DNA from 3 places in the Streptomyces sp. NPDC046881 genome. Region 3 is predicted to be linked to each of the others. Evidence: riboswitches for the same ligand, from Rfam matches in the RefSeq annotation. Region 3 holds a riboswitch; each other region holds the start of a gene.

Region 1 (4,554 bases), on a different contig from region 3:
ACGTCGGTCAGACTCGGGGGCATGGGGAAGCGCTTCGCCGCTTCCGGTGGGGACAGGTGCCCGTGGATGTCGATGATCACGTGTCGGTTTCCGGTTTCGGTGCGAGTGCGCGGGTGACCGCGGCACAGTCCTGGTCGCCCAGTCCCTGCTCGGTGGCGCGGACGTGGGTCTCCGCCGCGGCGGTCGCCAGCGGCAGGCTCAGGCCGACTGCTGCTGCCTGCTTGGAAGCGAGCATGAGGTCTTTCGCCATCAGCCGCAGCCGGAAGTCCGGCTCCTCGAAACGGCCGGAGGCCAGGCGCCGCGACTTGAACGCCATCACCGGCGAGGCGAAGCCGCTGCCCGCGATGGTCCGCAGGACCAGCTGCCGGTCGAGGCCACAGGCCTCCGCCAGTTCGGTGGCCTCGGCCAGGGCCTGCACCTCTATGCCCATCAGCAGGTTGAGGAGCAGTTTCATCCGCATGCCGGACCCGAGTGCGCCCAGATGGACCACTTCCTTGCCCAGCGTCTCCAGCAGCGGGCGGGCGGTCTCGAACGCCCGCTGCTCGCCGCCGGCGAACAGCCGCAGTTCTCCGTCGCGGGCGTGGTCGCGGTTGCCGAGCATGCCGACGTCGAGGACCGCCGGGATCTCTCCGGCGATCTGCACGACCTCGTCGGGGGCGACCGTGCTCGCGCAGATCAGCACGCCGGGGTACGGACCCTCGGCCAGCACGCCGCCCGGTCCGTGCAGCACCGCGCCGAGGGCCTGTCCGTCGGCCACGACGCAGAGGGTGGCGCTGGTGCCGGCGACGGCGTCGGCGGGGTTGGCGGCGGCGTAGGCGCCCGCCTCGGCGAGCGGGGCGGTGCGCTCCGGGGTACGGTTCCAGACCCGGACCTGTATGCCCTGGTCGAGGAGGCGACCGGCCAGGCCGGCGCCCATCGTGCCGAGACCGAGGACGGCGACGGAGCCGCGCACGGGGGGCGTCATGAGGACACCCCCTTGGTCTCCTTGATCACCCGGAACCGCATCGACTGCCGCTGGTCGACGAACTGGCGCAGCGGGGCCACCAACTCCTGGTGCTCCGCGCTCTGCTGCCAGGCGAAGAAGTCCTCGGCGGTCCGCCATTCGCTGGTGATCACCCACTGGCGGGAGTCGTCGACGGGTTCGCCGAGCCGCTCGACGATGTGTCCGGGGGTGCTGGACACGGACTTCCGGAGCTGCTCGTACAGATCCAGGAATCCCTGTTCGCCGCCCTCGATCACGCGGACCGCGAAAACCACGCTCAGCTTGTCGGCCGATCGGCCGTTGTCGTTGGCGCCCATGTCTCCTCCTGTGTGAGAGCCGGACGGACACGACACCAACGGACTCATGTCCCTCGGACGGCTGCAACTCCGAATGGGCGACGACCCAGTGGAGACAAGGGATGCACGCTCCGTCATTAGTCATTTCGGGTGACTGACGGCCCGCTGGGCGTGGATCCGGTCCTAGGCCCAAGGACTGATCGGCGTTCAGCCGTTCCTGCTGGTAGCTTGCACTTGCATCTTATTCGCAATAACGTCGGAGGACGTTGGACATGGCGCTGTACACGCTCCCGGAACTTCCGTACGACTACTCGGCGCTCGCGCCGGTGATCAGCCCGGAGATCATCGAGCTGCACCACGACAAGCACCACGCGGCCTACGTGAAGGGCGCGAACGACACCGTGGAACAGCTCGCCGAGGCACGGGACAAGGACGCCTGGGGCTCGGTCAACGGCCTGGAGAAGAACCTGGCCTTCCACCTCTCCGGGCACATCCTGCACAGCATCTACTGGCAGAACATGACCGGTCCGAAGGACGGCGGCGGCGAGCCCCTGGCCGCCGACGGCGTGGGCGAGCTGGCCGAGGCGATCAAGGAGTCCTTCGGCTCCTTCGCCGCCTTCAGGACCCAGCTGTCCAAGGCCGCGGCCACCACGCAGGGTTCGGGCTGGGGCGTGCTCGCCCACGAGCCGCTGAGCGGCCGCCTGATCGTGGAGCAGGTCTACGACCACCAGGGCAACGTCGGCCAGGGCTCCACCCCGCTCCTGGTCTTCGACGCCTGGGAGCACGCCTTCTACCTGCAGTACAGGAACCAGAAGGTGGACTTCGTCGAGGCGATGTGGCAGGTCGTCAACTGGCAGGACGTCGCCCGTCGTTTCGAGGCGGCCAAGTCCCGCACGGACGTGCTGCTGCTCGCCCCGTGACGAGGGGTCTCCCGCGGGCGTACCGCGCGCGGGAGACCCGCCGCACGGCGGCCGGGTGACGGGCCGCCACCGGTGATGACATGATGACCGGCGACACAAGGCGACGGCGGTCCGAGGAAGCCGGTGCGAATCCGGCGCGGTCCCGCCACTGTGACCGGTGAGCGAGTTCCGGCAGGCCACCGCCCCCGACGGGGTGGGAAGGCGGGACGAGCGACGACCCGGGAGCCAGGAGACTCACGCGGTCGCCTCCTCATGCGACACCGGGGCGGATCTCCCCGGGAGGGGAGCGGCGCGGTATGCCCGACAGGCCGACGGAAAAGACAGCGGGCGGACCGGTGCCGTGCCGGGTCGTCGTGTGCCGGGACTGCTGCTGCGGCAGCCCCAAGGTGACGGGCGATCACGCGGCGCAGACCGCGCGGTTGCGGGCGGAGATGCCCGTGCGCGTCTCCGACTGCCTCGACGTGTGCGACCAGGCCAACGTCATCGTCGTACAACCCTCCACCGCAGGCCGGGCCGCCGGCGCGCGACCGGTCTGGCTCGGGCTGGTCAACGACCCCGACGCGACCGAGGACATCGTCGCCTGGGTGCGCGCCGGTGGCCCGGGCGTGGCTCCCCGGCCCGACATCCTCGACCTGTACGCCTTCACCCCACCGCGCCGGCGCGCGGAGCCCTGAGCCGGACCGGTCGGATCGCGCCACCGCCGACCCACCGGGCACACGGCCGTTCACCCGGCACGAGAGGAAGATCACGCCGGTCGGAGGCGGTCTTGGCGGGGCTCCGATCCCGCGGTACGGTCTGTCCGAAATCGACGACGGCATAACGGAAGCCGGTGAGAGTCCGGCACGGTCGCGCCACTGTGTGCGGGCCCCGCGAGGGTGCCCGTGAGTCAGACCCGGGGCCGTCGTCCTGTGCACCACCGAGATGGGACGCGAATTCCCAGAGGAGGTTCTGCCATGGCGCAGACCGTCGCCCAGCCGACCGCCACCACTCCCGCCGTCCCCGCGAAGCTGCCGCTGAAGGCGATAGCTCCCTGGGCGGTCTTCTTCGGCATCCTGATGCTGGTCCTGCTCTACTTCGTCGGCGCCGAGCAGGGCGCCACCTCCGTGCTCAACGGCACGGACGTCCACGAGTGGGTGCACGACGCCCGCCATCTGCTCGGTTTCCCCTGCCACTGACGCGAGGGGACACCGCCCGCCCATGAATTCCGCAACCGTACGGAACCTCCTCGTACGGGGCATGCTCGCCGGCCTCGCGGCCGGCGTGCTCGCCCTGATCGCGGCCTACTTCCTCGGTGAGCCGAGCGTCGACAAGGCGATCGGCTTCGAGGACGCCCACTCCCACGAGCACGGGACGGAAGTCGTCTCCCGCTCCCTCCAGTCCACCGCGGGCCTCGCCACCGGCGTCCTCGTCTACGGGGTCGCCTTCGGCGGCATCGCCGCGCTCGCCTTCTGCTTCGCGCTCGGCCGGGTCGGCCGGATCGGTCCGCGCGCCACGGCGCTGCTGCTGTCCGGCTGCGCGCTGCTCACCGTGTACGTCGTGCCGTTCCTGAAGTACCCGGCCAACCCGCCGTCGGTCGGCGACCCCGGCACCATCGGCAAGCGGACCGGCCTGTACTTCCTGATGATGCTGCTCGGCGTCCTCCTGGCGGTCGCCGCCACCCTCCTCGGCCGACGCCTGGCGCCCGCCCTGGGCACCTGGTGGGCGACCGTGGCCGCGGTGGCCGCGTTCGCCGTCGCCGTCGGCTTGGCCTACGCGTTCCTGCCGGCCGTCAACGAGGTGCCGCGGGACTTCCCGGCCACCCTGCTGTGGCGGTTCCGGCTGTCCGCGCTGGCCATCCAGGCCGTCCTGTGGGGCGGATTCGGGCTCGCCTTCGGCGAGTCGGCCGAGCGGCTGCTGAACCCCCGGCCGGCCAGGGCCGGCCGCGCACGAGCGGTACCGGCCGCGCACTGACCTCCTTCCGGACGACCGGGGGCCCTTCGGAACCATCCGGGGGGCCTCCGGCGTTCGAGCGGCCGCTGCACCACCCGAGACGACGACGCACGCGCGCCGGACACCCGCCAGGAGCAGACCGCGCGGCGCGGGCCGGCAGACCCCACGGCCTGTCGTTCGGATCACGCCGAACGAAAGGACCTAGTCCGCCTCCGGGGCCGCCGGCGGACGCCCCAGCCGCAGGTTCCACCGGCCGGCCCGGCCGCTGAGTTCGGTCACGGTGAGCGGTGGCACGTCGAGACGCCAGAAGAGCGCGGCGGGCAGGTCCAGCGCCGCCACGACGGCGGCCCGCACCACCTCCGGTTCGACCACGGCGAGCGTACGGCCCCCCACGGCCTGGGCGTCGGCCAGCCAGCGTGCGATCCGG
Region 2 (4,554 bases), on a different contig from region 3:
CGCCGCCGGGCGCCTGCTGCACCCACAGCTCCTTCGCCCCGGTCGCCTTCTTCACCAGCCGCTCGACGCGGGCGAGTTCGCCGGGTTCGAGGCCGGGCATCGCACGCAGCCCGGGCCAGGTCTCGGAGGTGTACGGATATCCCCGCACCCAGTCGTCCTTGTCCAGGCACCGCTGCCGTACCGCGTCGACGCCGGGCAGGACGTCGTCCAGCACCCAGTAGTCGCGGCCCTTGGTGGGCTTGCGGTAGGGCAGGACGGGCAGCGCGGCCGGCGGGCGGGGCGGGGGCTGTGGGGGCATGCGGCGAATCTAGGGGCGGGCCCGGTCTGCCTTCTCCCGCGGACAGGTCAACCTTCCGCCCAGGAACGATCAACCGTTCGCCAACAGGCTTCGGTGATTCTTTACCCGGCGGCACCGAGACGAACGGCCTTCGCATCCGTACTGCTGTGCGTCGGAACCGCCCACGGGCGGGAACCCCTGCAGGAGGAACGGTGCGCTTTTCGCGGAACGCGACGGGAACGCTCTTCGTGGGCGGTGCGATGGCCCTGACCCTCACCGCTCTCGCCTACCCGGGCATGCTCGGCCTGGACAAGGTCTCCACCGCCCAGGACCGTGTCATCGCCAACACCCAGTGGGGCCCCCTCACCGAGCAGGACCGGGACTTCGTGGTGAAGGTGCGTGCGGCGGGTCTGTGGGAGTACCCGGTGGGCCAGATCGGGCTGCAGAAGGGCGGCTCCAAGGCGGTGATCACGGCCAGCCAGCACCTGATCGACGGGCACGCGGCGCTGGACACCACCTGCCGCAAGATCGCGCCGATGCTGAACATCACGCTGCCCAACGTGGCGAGCCCCCAGCAGGAGGGCTTCGTGAACACGTTGAAGTCGGACACCGGCAAGCAGTTCGACACCGACTTCGCCAACATCCTGCGCATGACGCACGGTTCGATCTTCAACGCGATCGCGAAGATCCGCTCCACCACCAAGAACTCGTTGATCCGGGCCCTCGCCGACCAGGCCAACGACACCGTGCTCGACCACATGACCGTGATGGAGAAGACGGGTCTGGTCGACTTCGACCAGACCCTGTTCCAGCAGACCACCCCGCCGAAGCTGCCCAACTCGGACCTGACCCCGCCGGCCCCGGCCCCCGGCCAGCCGGAGGTGGTGCTCACCCCGCCGGCGACCGCCACCGCCAGCCCGGTGGACATCAGCGGCCTCATCAGCGGCGGCGGCGCCCCGGCCGCGGGGGCGAGCCCGGACCCGGCTCCGACGGGGGGCTGAGGTCTTTCACACGACAGGGCCTAGCCCAGCCACACGGTGGTGTCCGGCGGGAGGGTCCTGTCCGTCGGCAGGGGTGTGCTGGCCAGCAGGACCTCGCCCGGCGGCAGCGGGACCGGGTCCGGGCCGAGGTTGGTGACGTTGCGCCAGCCCTCGGTGCGGGCGAAGTCCAGCACGCCGGCGGGCGTGTCCGGCGTCCAGGCCAGCGTCTCCCCCTCCAGCAGCTTGCGGCGCAGCCGCAGCGCCGTGCGGTACAGCTCCAGCGTGGAGCCCTCGGCGCCGGCCTGCGCCTCGACGGCGTACGCCGCGAACGACGCCGGCTGCGGCAGCCAGCCGGCCCCGGGCCCGAAGCCGTACGACGGTCCGGTCGTCGTCCACGGCAGCGGCACCCGGCAGCCGTCGCGGCCCTTGCGGACATGGCCGGTCTGCTCCCAGATCGGGTCCTGGAGCACCTCGGTGGGCAGGTCGGCGACCTCGGGCAGGCCGAGTTCCTCGCCCTGGTAGAGGTACGCCGACCCGGGCAGCGCCAGCATCAGCAGGCTCGCCGCCCGCGCCCGGCGCAGTCCGGCCGCCGGGTCGACCGCGGGCGCGGTGCCCTGGGAGAGCAGCCAGGCGGCCGGATCGGTGCCGGGCGGCAGCATGAGCCGGGAGGCGTGCCGTACGACGTCGTGGTTGGACAGCACCCAGGTCGCGGAGGCTCCGGCGGTGTGGGCCGTGGCCAGCGAGGCGGTGATGACGTCCCGCAGCTCCTCGGCATCCCAGCGCGCCTCCAGGTACTCGAAGTTGAACGCCTGGCCCAGTTCGTCCGGGCGGGCGTACAGGGCCCGGCGGGCGCCCGGCACCCAGGCCTCGGCGACGGCCGTGCGGGGCGGGCTGTAGGCGTCGAAGAGCTTGCGCCAGTCGCGGTAGATCTCGTGCACCTCGTCGCGGTCCCAGTACGGGTGGCTGCCCGGCGCCACCCGGGGCAGCGCCTCCTCGCCGGTCGCGCCGATGTCGCCGACGTCCCGCAGCGGCTCGGTGAGGTCCTTGGCCAGGCCGTGGGCGACGTCGACGCGGAAGCCGTCCACGCCCCGGTCGGACCAGAACCGCAGGGTGGTGCGGAAGTCGGCGCGGACCTCCTCGTTGTCCCAGTTGAGGTCGGGCTGCTCGGGGGCGAAGAGGTGCAGGTACCACTCCCCGTCCGGCACCCGCCGCCAGGCGCTGCCGCCGAACACCGACTGCCAGTCGCTGGGCGGCAGTTCCCCGTGCGCCCCGCGCCCCGGCCGGAAGACGTAGCGTTCCCGGGCGGCCGAGCCGGGCCCGGCCCGCAGCGCCTCCTGGAACCAGGGGTGCAGGTGCGAGGTGTGGTTGGGGACGATGTCCACGACGACCTTGAGCCCGAGCCGGTGCGCCTCGGCGACCAGGGCGTCGAAGTCCTCCAGCGTGCCGAGGCGCTCGTCGACCCCGCGCGGGTCGATGACGTCGTAGCCGCCGTCGGCGAGTTCGGAGGGGTAGAAGGGGCTCAGCCACAGGGCGTCCACGCCGAGCGCGGCCACGTGGTCCATCCGCTCGGCGATGCCCCGCAGGTCGCCGAGGCCGTCACCGTCGGCGTCGGCGAAACTGCGCGGATAGACCTGGTAGATGACGGCCTGCCGCCACCAGTCGGGGTTCCTGGACGAGAGGTCCGGCGAGTGGTCTGCCATACGGGCTCCCATGGGGGGACGGACGACGGTACGGAATCTGTATCTGTCCACATTGCCCGGAAAGGGAACGCGCGGTACGGCGCCACGCGACGGACGGCGCAGGGCGCACAGCGTTTGTGATCTTGCCTACCCGCGCCGGTAGGCGGCTATGCAGGAAACCGCGTGCCCGCCTACGGTGGACGGGCCGTGGTGTTCGGGAAGTCGATGGAAGGTCGACGCGGCCCTCGCCACTGTGATCGGGGAGTTCCCGTTCCGTCCGGCATCCGCCGGGCCACTGGTCGTACGACCGGGAAGGCAGGGACGGCGGACGTTCGACCCGTCAGCCAGGAGACCGGCCACGGCAGTCACGAAGTGATCCACGAGGTGTTGGAGCGTGAACCCGATGGCCGATGCTGCGTCTTTCCGCTGGCGGCGCGAGGACACCGTCAAGACGGTGGGGCTGATGGCGGTGATCGTCGCCCTGCACGTCGTCGCCTTCGGGATCCTGTACCTCCTGGTCGCGCCCCGCCACTACAAGGTGGGCACCGACGTGTTCGGGGTGGGCCTCGGCATCACGGCCTACACCCTCGGCATGCGGCACGCGTTCGACGCCGATCACATCGCCGCGATCGACAACACCACGCGCAAGCTGATGGCCGACGGCAAGCGGCCGGTGTCGGTGGGGTTCTGGTTCGCGCTCGGGCACTCCAGTGTCGTGGTGCTGCTGGCCCTGCTCATCGCGGGCGGCACCTCGCTGGCGGGGAAGGTGACGAACGAGGGGTCCACCACCCACCAGGTGCTGGGCTTCCTCGGCACGACGGTCTCCGGGACGTTCCTGTACCTCATCGCCGCGCTCAACCTGGTGGCGCTGCTCGGCATCCTCAAGGTGTTCCGGGCGATGCGCGCGGGGGCGTACGACGAGAAGGAGCTGGAGCAGCACCTGGACTCGCGGGGCTTCATGAACCGCGTGCTCGGGCGGCTCACCAGGTCCGTCTCGCGCCCGGGGCAGATGTACCCGCTGGGTTTCCTGTTCGGGCTCGGCTTCGACACGGCCACCGAGGTCACGCTGATGGTGATGGCGGGCTCGGGCGCGGCGGCCGGGCTGCCCTGGTACGCGATCCTCTGCCTGCCCCTGCTCTTCGCCGCCGGGATGAGCCTGTTCGACACGCTCGACGGCACGTTCATGAACTTCGCCTACCAGTGGGCGTTCTCCAACCCGGTCCGCAAGGTCTTCTACAACCTCGCCATCACCGGCCTGTCCATCGCCGTGGCCTTCTTCATCGGCACCATCGAGCTGGTCGGCGTCCTGCACGAGAAGTTCGGCCTGCACGACGACGTCACCGGCTGGATCGCCGGCCTCGACCTGGACAACGTCGGCTACCTCATCGTCGGCCTGTTCGTGGTGGTGTGGGCGGCGGCGCTGGCGTACTGGAAGGTCGCCCGGGTCGAGGAGCGCTGGACGGCCACCGCCACCGCCGCCGAGTAGCCGGTCCTAGGCGGTGTCTTCAAATGATCAGCGTTGGTGGATCATGGCGTCGTGATACGTCGCCATGAACTGTCCGATGCCGAGTGGGAGTTCGTCCGGCCGCTGCTGCCCGAGTCGTTGCAGGGGCGGAAG
Region 3 (4,554 bases):
CGCGGCGAGCGTGCTGCCGAGGGCGAGCAGGCCGACGCGGCGGGAGAGCCGTACGGCCCGGTCGATGTCGGTGACCCGGACCGGCCGTCCGGTGGCACCGTTGAGCACCGGGCGGTGCTCGACCCGGCCGCCGTAGGAGAGCGTCCCGCCCAGGCGGACGCCGAGGGCACCGGCGAAGGAGGCCTCCACAGGCCCGGCGTTGGGGCTCGGGTGCCGGTGCGCGTCGGCCTTCCAGGCGCGCAGGGCACCGCGCGGATCCGGTCCGGCCGCGGCGGCGAGCACGGCGGTCAGCCGGGCCCCCGGCCAGCCGGCGACGTCGTCGAGGCGGGCGGCGGCCCAGCCGAAGCGCCGGAAGCGGGGCGACCGGTGACCCACCATCGCGTCCAGGGTGTTGACCGCCCGGAACCCGAGCAGCCCCGGAACCCCGGCCACCGCACCCCACACGAGGGCGCCGACGACCGCGTCGGAGGTGTTCTCGGCGACCGACTCGACCACGGCCCGGGCGATGCCGTCGGCGTCCAGCGCCTGCGGGTCCCGGCCGCACAGGTGGGGCAGCCGCGCCCGGGCCGCCTCGACGTCCCCCGACTCCAGGGCGCGCCCGATCGTGCGGGCCTCCCGGGCGAGCGAGGTGCCGCCCACGACGGCCCAGGTGGCGGCGGCGGTCAGCGCGACGGAGGCGGTACGGGAGGGGCGTACGGTACGCGCGGCCAGTGCGCCGAGTGCGACGGCGCCGCCGGCGCACACGGCGGTGTGCAGGGCGCCCCAGCCGCGGTGGTCGTGCCACAACGCGCCTTCCGCGGCGCCCGCCGCCCGGCCGAACACGGCGACGGGATGTCCGCGGCGCGGATCGCCGAGAAGCAGGTCCCCGAGGACGCCGGCGGCGGCGCCGTACGCGTATGTGCGATCGGCACCCATCGGCTCAGCCGGCCGTGGGAACAGGAACGGGCCTGGTACGGGTCCTCGATCGGCAGCCGAGCATGGCGATATGTGTCCTCACTCAGGGTGTCCGCGCCCTGGTTCGACGTGAATCGGCGGTGAGAGTTCCTGGCTCCCGGGGTTCATTCCCCGGTGACAGTGGCGGGACCGCGCCGGATTCGCACCGGCTTCCTCTCCTGCCGCCGTACATGGCCTGGGCAGTCCACCACGTGCCCGGAACGGCCGTCAACCTGCCTTTGACCTGCGAGGGGAGAGTGTGCCGATCCCCACACCGCGGGGCGTGCGGGCCTGATGGGACAACGGCAGAGGCTCCCCTGCCCGACACGGGAAGGGGAGCCTCTCGGATGATCGGTCAGGCCTTGGCCACGATCAGGTTGATGCCGTACGCCACCGCCGCCGCGCACGCCGCGAAGCAGAGGTAGGCGCCGGTGACGGCGAGGCCGGCGGAACCGCCCTGCGCCACGGCCTTCTCACGGCGGTTCAGGCCCGCGATGCCGAGGGTGAACAGGGCCACCAGGCCCACCGTGACCACGAGGCTGACGCCGAACACGGAGCCCAGGGCTGCCCAGTCGATCTTCATAGTGCTTCCTTCGGTAACCGGGTGCTCGGGGTCAGACCGCGGCGGCCGGCGGGCTGGCCGGTTCGGCGGGGGCGGTGTTCTGCTGCGGGAACGCGAGGTCCAGCTCGGCGGCGACCGCGGCGGTGGGCGGCGGGATCACGGCGGCGATGGCGGTGGTGACCACACCGGCCGGCTCGTCGCTCTCCTCGACCACGTTGGTGTGGTCGACGACCTCGCGGCGGGAGATCTTCCAGATCGCGGCGCTCGCGGCGACGAGGAAGACGGCGACGACGGCGGTGCCCCAGTCACCCAGGCCGGTGACGGCCTCGGCACCCGCGCCGACCAGCGCGGCGGCCGGCAGGGTCAGCGCCCAGGCGACGAACATGCGGGTCGCGGTGGACCAGCGGACCACGCCGCCCTTGCGGCCCAGACCCGCGCCCATCACCGAGCCGGAGACGACGTGCGTGGTGGAGAGGGAGAAGCCGAGGTGCGAGGAGGCCAGGATGGCGGTCGCGGCGCTGGTCTGCGCGGCGAAGCCCTGGCGCGGCTCCAGGTCGGTCAGGCCCTTGCCCATGGTGCGGATGATGCGCCAGCCGCCGATGTAGGTGCCGAGCGCGATGGCCAGGCCGGCGGAGAGGATCACCCAGGTGGGAGGGTTGGAGCCGGGGGCGAGCGAGCCGCCGGCCACCAGGGCGAGGGTGATGATGCCCATCGTCTTCTGGGCGTCGTTGGTGCCGTGGGCCAGGGAGACCAGGCCGGCGGAGGCGATCTGGCCGACGCGGTAGCCCTTGCGGGTCGCCTCGCCGTCCGCGGTGCCGCCGATGCCGTAGGAGAACCGGGTGGCCAGCAGCGAGGCCAGGCCCGCGACGATCGGCGCGGCGACGGCCGGCAGCAGCACCTTGGTGACCAGGACGTCACCGTGGACGGCGCCGAAGCCGGCGGAGGCGACGGTGGCGCCGACCAGGCCGCCCATCAGGGCGTGCGAGGAGCTGGAGGGCAGGCCCACCAGCCAGGTCAGCAGGTTCCAGAGGATCGCGCCGACCAGGGCGGCGAAGATGACCTCGGGACGGATGCCGGTCTCGTCGACGAGACCCTTGGAGATCGTGTTGGCGACCTCCACGGAGAGGAAGGCGCCCACGAGGTTGAGGGCGGCGGACATGGTCACCGCGATCTTCGGCTTCAGGGCGCCTGTCGAGATGGTGGTGGCCATCGCGTTCGCGGTGTCGTGGAAACCGTTCGTGAAATCGAACGCGAGAGCGGTCACGACCACTATCGCGAGGATCAGCGAGAAGCTTTCCATTTACCCAGGCAATCGTTCGAGGTCATTGGCTGGTCGAACGTAGGCAACCTGGGTGAACGGAAGATGAACTGAGGCGGGCGCGAGGGTGTCAGTAACGCGCGCGAGAGATTCCGCTTGTGCTCCTCGCCCCAGGCGCCCCTTGGCTACCGGCCCCGGGCCAGGATCCGCAGCCGGCTCAGCGGGCCGTTGAAGAGATTCTGGTCACCCGGCAGCCGGCCCTTGGTGGCGTACTGCCAGAACGTCCAGTAGCGCCAGCCGCCCGGCAGCGTCCCCGGCCGCGAGGTGCCGTGCCGGGCGATCCACAGGGGGTTCGAGGAGGAGAAGGCGCGGCTGTTCCCGGTGCACAGCTTCCACCACTGGGTCGTGGTGTAGATCACCGGACGGCGGCCGGTCTGCCGCCGGACCTCGTCGCTGAAGGACCGGATCCAGCGGACCATCCGGGCCTTGCCCAGCCCGTAGCACTTGTGCCGCGCGCTGTACGGGTTGTACTCGATGTCCAGCGCGGGCGGCAGCGTCCAGCCGTCCGCCCGCCAGCCGCCGCCGTGCCGCACGAAGTACGCGGCCTGCCGGGCTCCGGAGGACCGGTCGGGCAGGGCGAAGTGGTACGCGCCGTGCAGCAGGCCGGCCTTGCGGGCGCCGGAGTACTGCCCGGAGAAGTACGGGTTGCGGTAGGTCGTGGACTCGGTCGCCTTGACGTACACGAACGTGGCGCCCTTCGCCGCGGCGGCGGCCCAGTCGACGCCCCTCTGGTGGGACGAGACGTCGTGCCCCCGGGGCGTCCCGGCGGCGAGCGCCGACAGGCCGGCGGGCTCGGAGGCGTCGGCGGGCTGTGACGTTTCGGCTGCCTGCGAGGCTCCGGCCGGCTGCGAGGCGCCGGCTGCCTCGGCCCCTCGTGCCGGATCGCCGGGGGCGGCCGGCCCGGCCGACGCGGGTGCGGTGCCCGCGAGGGCGAGGGCCGCCGTGGCCGCCGCGAGAACACCGGCGCGGCGGCGGACAAGGGTGCGTTCACGGGCCATGCGTTTCCCCGGGGTGGCGGACGACCGCGGGCGGCGGCGATCGTCCCGTGGGCAAGAGAGGCCATTGAAGGCTCGATGATCACCGCATTCAGGCCGATTCCGAGCGTTTCGCCGCCAGGTCCGCCCGTTCGGCCGTACGGTTTCCGGGCGGAAGCGACCGACCCTGCCCGCTCGGCACCGGTCCGGCTGGCAGGATCACCGCATGGCTGAACCGCTGCGGAACACGGACGACGGACACCAGGCCGGGCACCAGGCGGGAGACCGGGCCGGAGACCGGGCCGGGGATCAGGACGTGGCACGGCTGTGGGCGGACGTGGTCGCGACGGCGCGCCGGACCGTCGCCGACGGGCTGGTCGTCGGCACCTCCGGCAACGTCTCCGCACGCATCGGCGACCTCGTGCTGGTCACCCCGTCGGGCGTCCCCTACGACCGGCTCACCCCCGACGACCTCACCGGCGTCGACCTCACCGGACGCCAGGTGCTCGGCACCCTCGTGCCGACCAGCGAGCTGCCCATGCACCTCGCCGTCTACCGCACCACCGACGCCCGCGCCGTCGTCCACACCCACGCCGTGCACGCGACCGCGGTCTCCACGCTCGTGACCGAGCTGCCGCCGGTGCACTACATGGCCGGCGCCCTCGGCGGCCTGGTCCGGGTCGCCCCCTACGCCACCTACGGCTCCGGCGAACTGGCCGAGAACATGCTCCGCGCCCTCGCCGGCCGCTCCGGCTGCCTGCTGCGCA

The links. A riboswitch is a leader RNA that binds a small molecule or an ion and turns the genes downstream of it on or off. The one in region 3 is predicted to bind cobalamin.
Region 1: it holds a riboswitch for cobalamin, as region 3 does, so the genes downstream of both, ABZ923_RS32930 ((2Fe-2S) ferredoxin domain-containing protein) here and ABZ923_RS09420 (cobalamin biosynthesis protein) in region 3, are expected to answer to the same signal.
Region 2: it holds a riboswitch for cobalamin, as region 3 does, so the genes downstream of both, ABZ923_RS38605 (HoxN/HupN/NixA family nickel/cobalt transporter) here and ABZ923_RS09420 (cobalamin biosynthesis protein) in region 3, are expected to answer to the same signal.

The regions. Positions count from the first base shown of each region.
Region 1 covers NZ_JBEYXJ010000101.1:24,841-29,394, reverse strand. Annotated here, with positions in the region: partial or broken gene ABZ923_RS32950 (amidohydrolase family protein) at 1-80, opposite strand, end outside; gene ABZ923_RS32945 (NAD(P)-dependent oxidoreductase) at 77-964, opposite strand; gene ABZ923_RS32940 (antibiotic biosynthesis monooxygenase family protein) at 961-1,299, opposite strand; gene ABZ923_RS32935 (superoxide dismutase) at 1,551-2,198, shown strand; cobalamin riboswitch at 2,312-2,434, shown strand; gene ABZ923_RS32930 ((2Fe-2S) ferredoxin domain-containing protein) at 2,495-2,872, shown strand; cobalamin riboswitch at 2,974-3,115, shown strand; gene ABZ923_RS32925 (CbtB-domain containing protein) at 3,152-3,373, shown strand; gene ABZ923_RS32920 (CbtA family protein) at 3,396-4,148, shown strand; gene ABZ923_RS32915 (histidine phosphatase family protein) at 4,329-4,554, opposite strand, start outside.
Region 2 covers NZ_JBEYXJ010000160.1:10,017-14,570, forward strand. Annotated here, with positions in the region: gene ABZ923_RS38590 (DUF6445 family protein) at 1-298, opposite strand, end outside; gene ABZ923_RS38595 (DUF4142 domain-containing protein) at 526-1,278, shown strand; gene ABZ923_RS38600 (glycoside hydrolase family 13 protein) at 1,299-2,957, opposite strand; cobalamin riboswitch at 3,128-3,312, shown strand; gene ABZ923_RS38605 (HoxN/HupN/NixA family nickel/cobalt transporter) at 3,340-4,422, shown strand.
Region 3 covers NZ_JBEYXJ010000013.1:44,282-48,835, forward strand. Annotated here, with positions in the region: gene ABZ923_RS09420 (cobalamin biosynthesis protein) at 1-915, opposite strand, end outside; cobalamin riboswitch at 1,016-1,158, opposite strand; gene ABZ923_RS09425 (hypothetical protein) at 1,289-1,516, opposite strand; gene ABZ923_RS09430 (inorganic phosphate transporter) at 1,548-2,795, opposite strand; gene ABZ923_RS09435 (lysozyme) at 2,939-3,811, opposite strand; gene ABZ923_RS09440 (class II aldolase/adducin family protein) at 4,014-4,554, shown strand, end outside.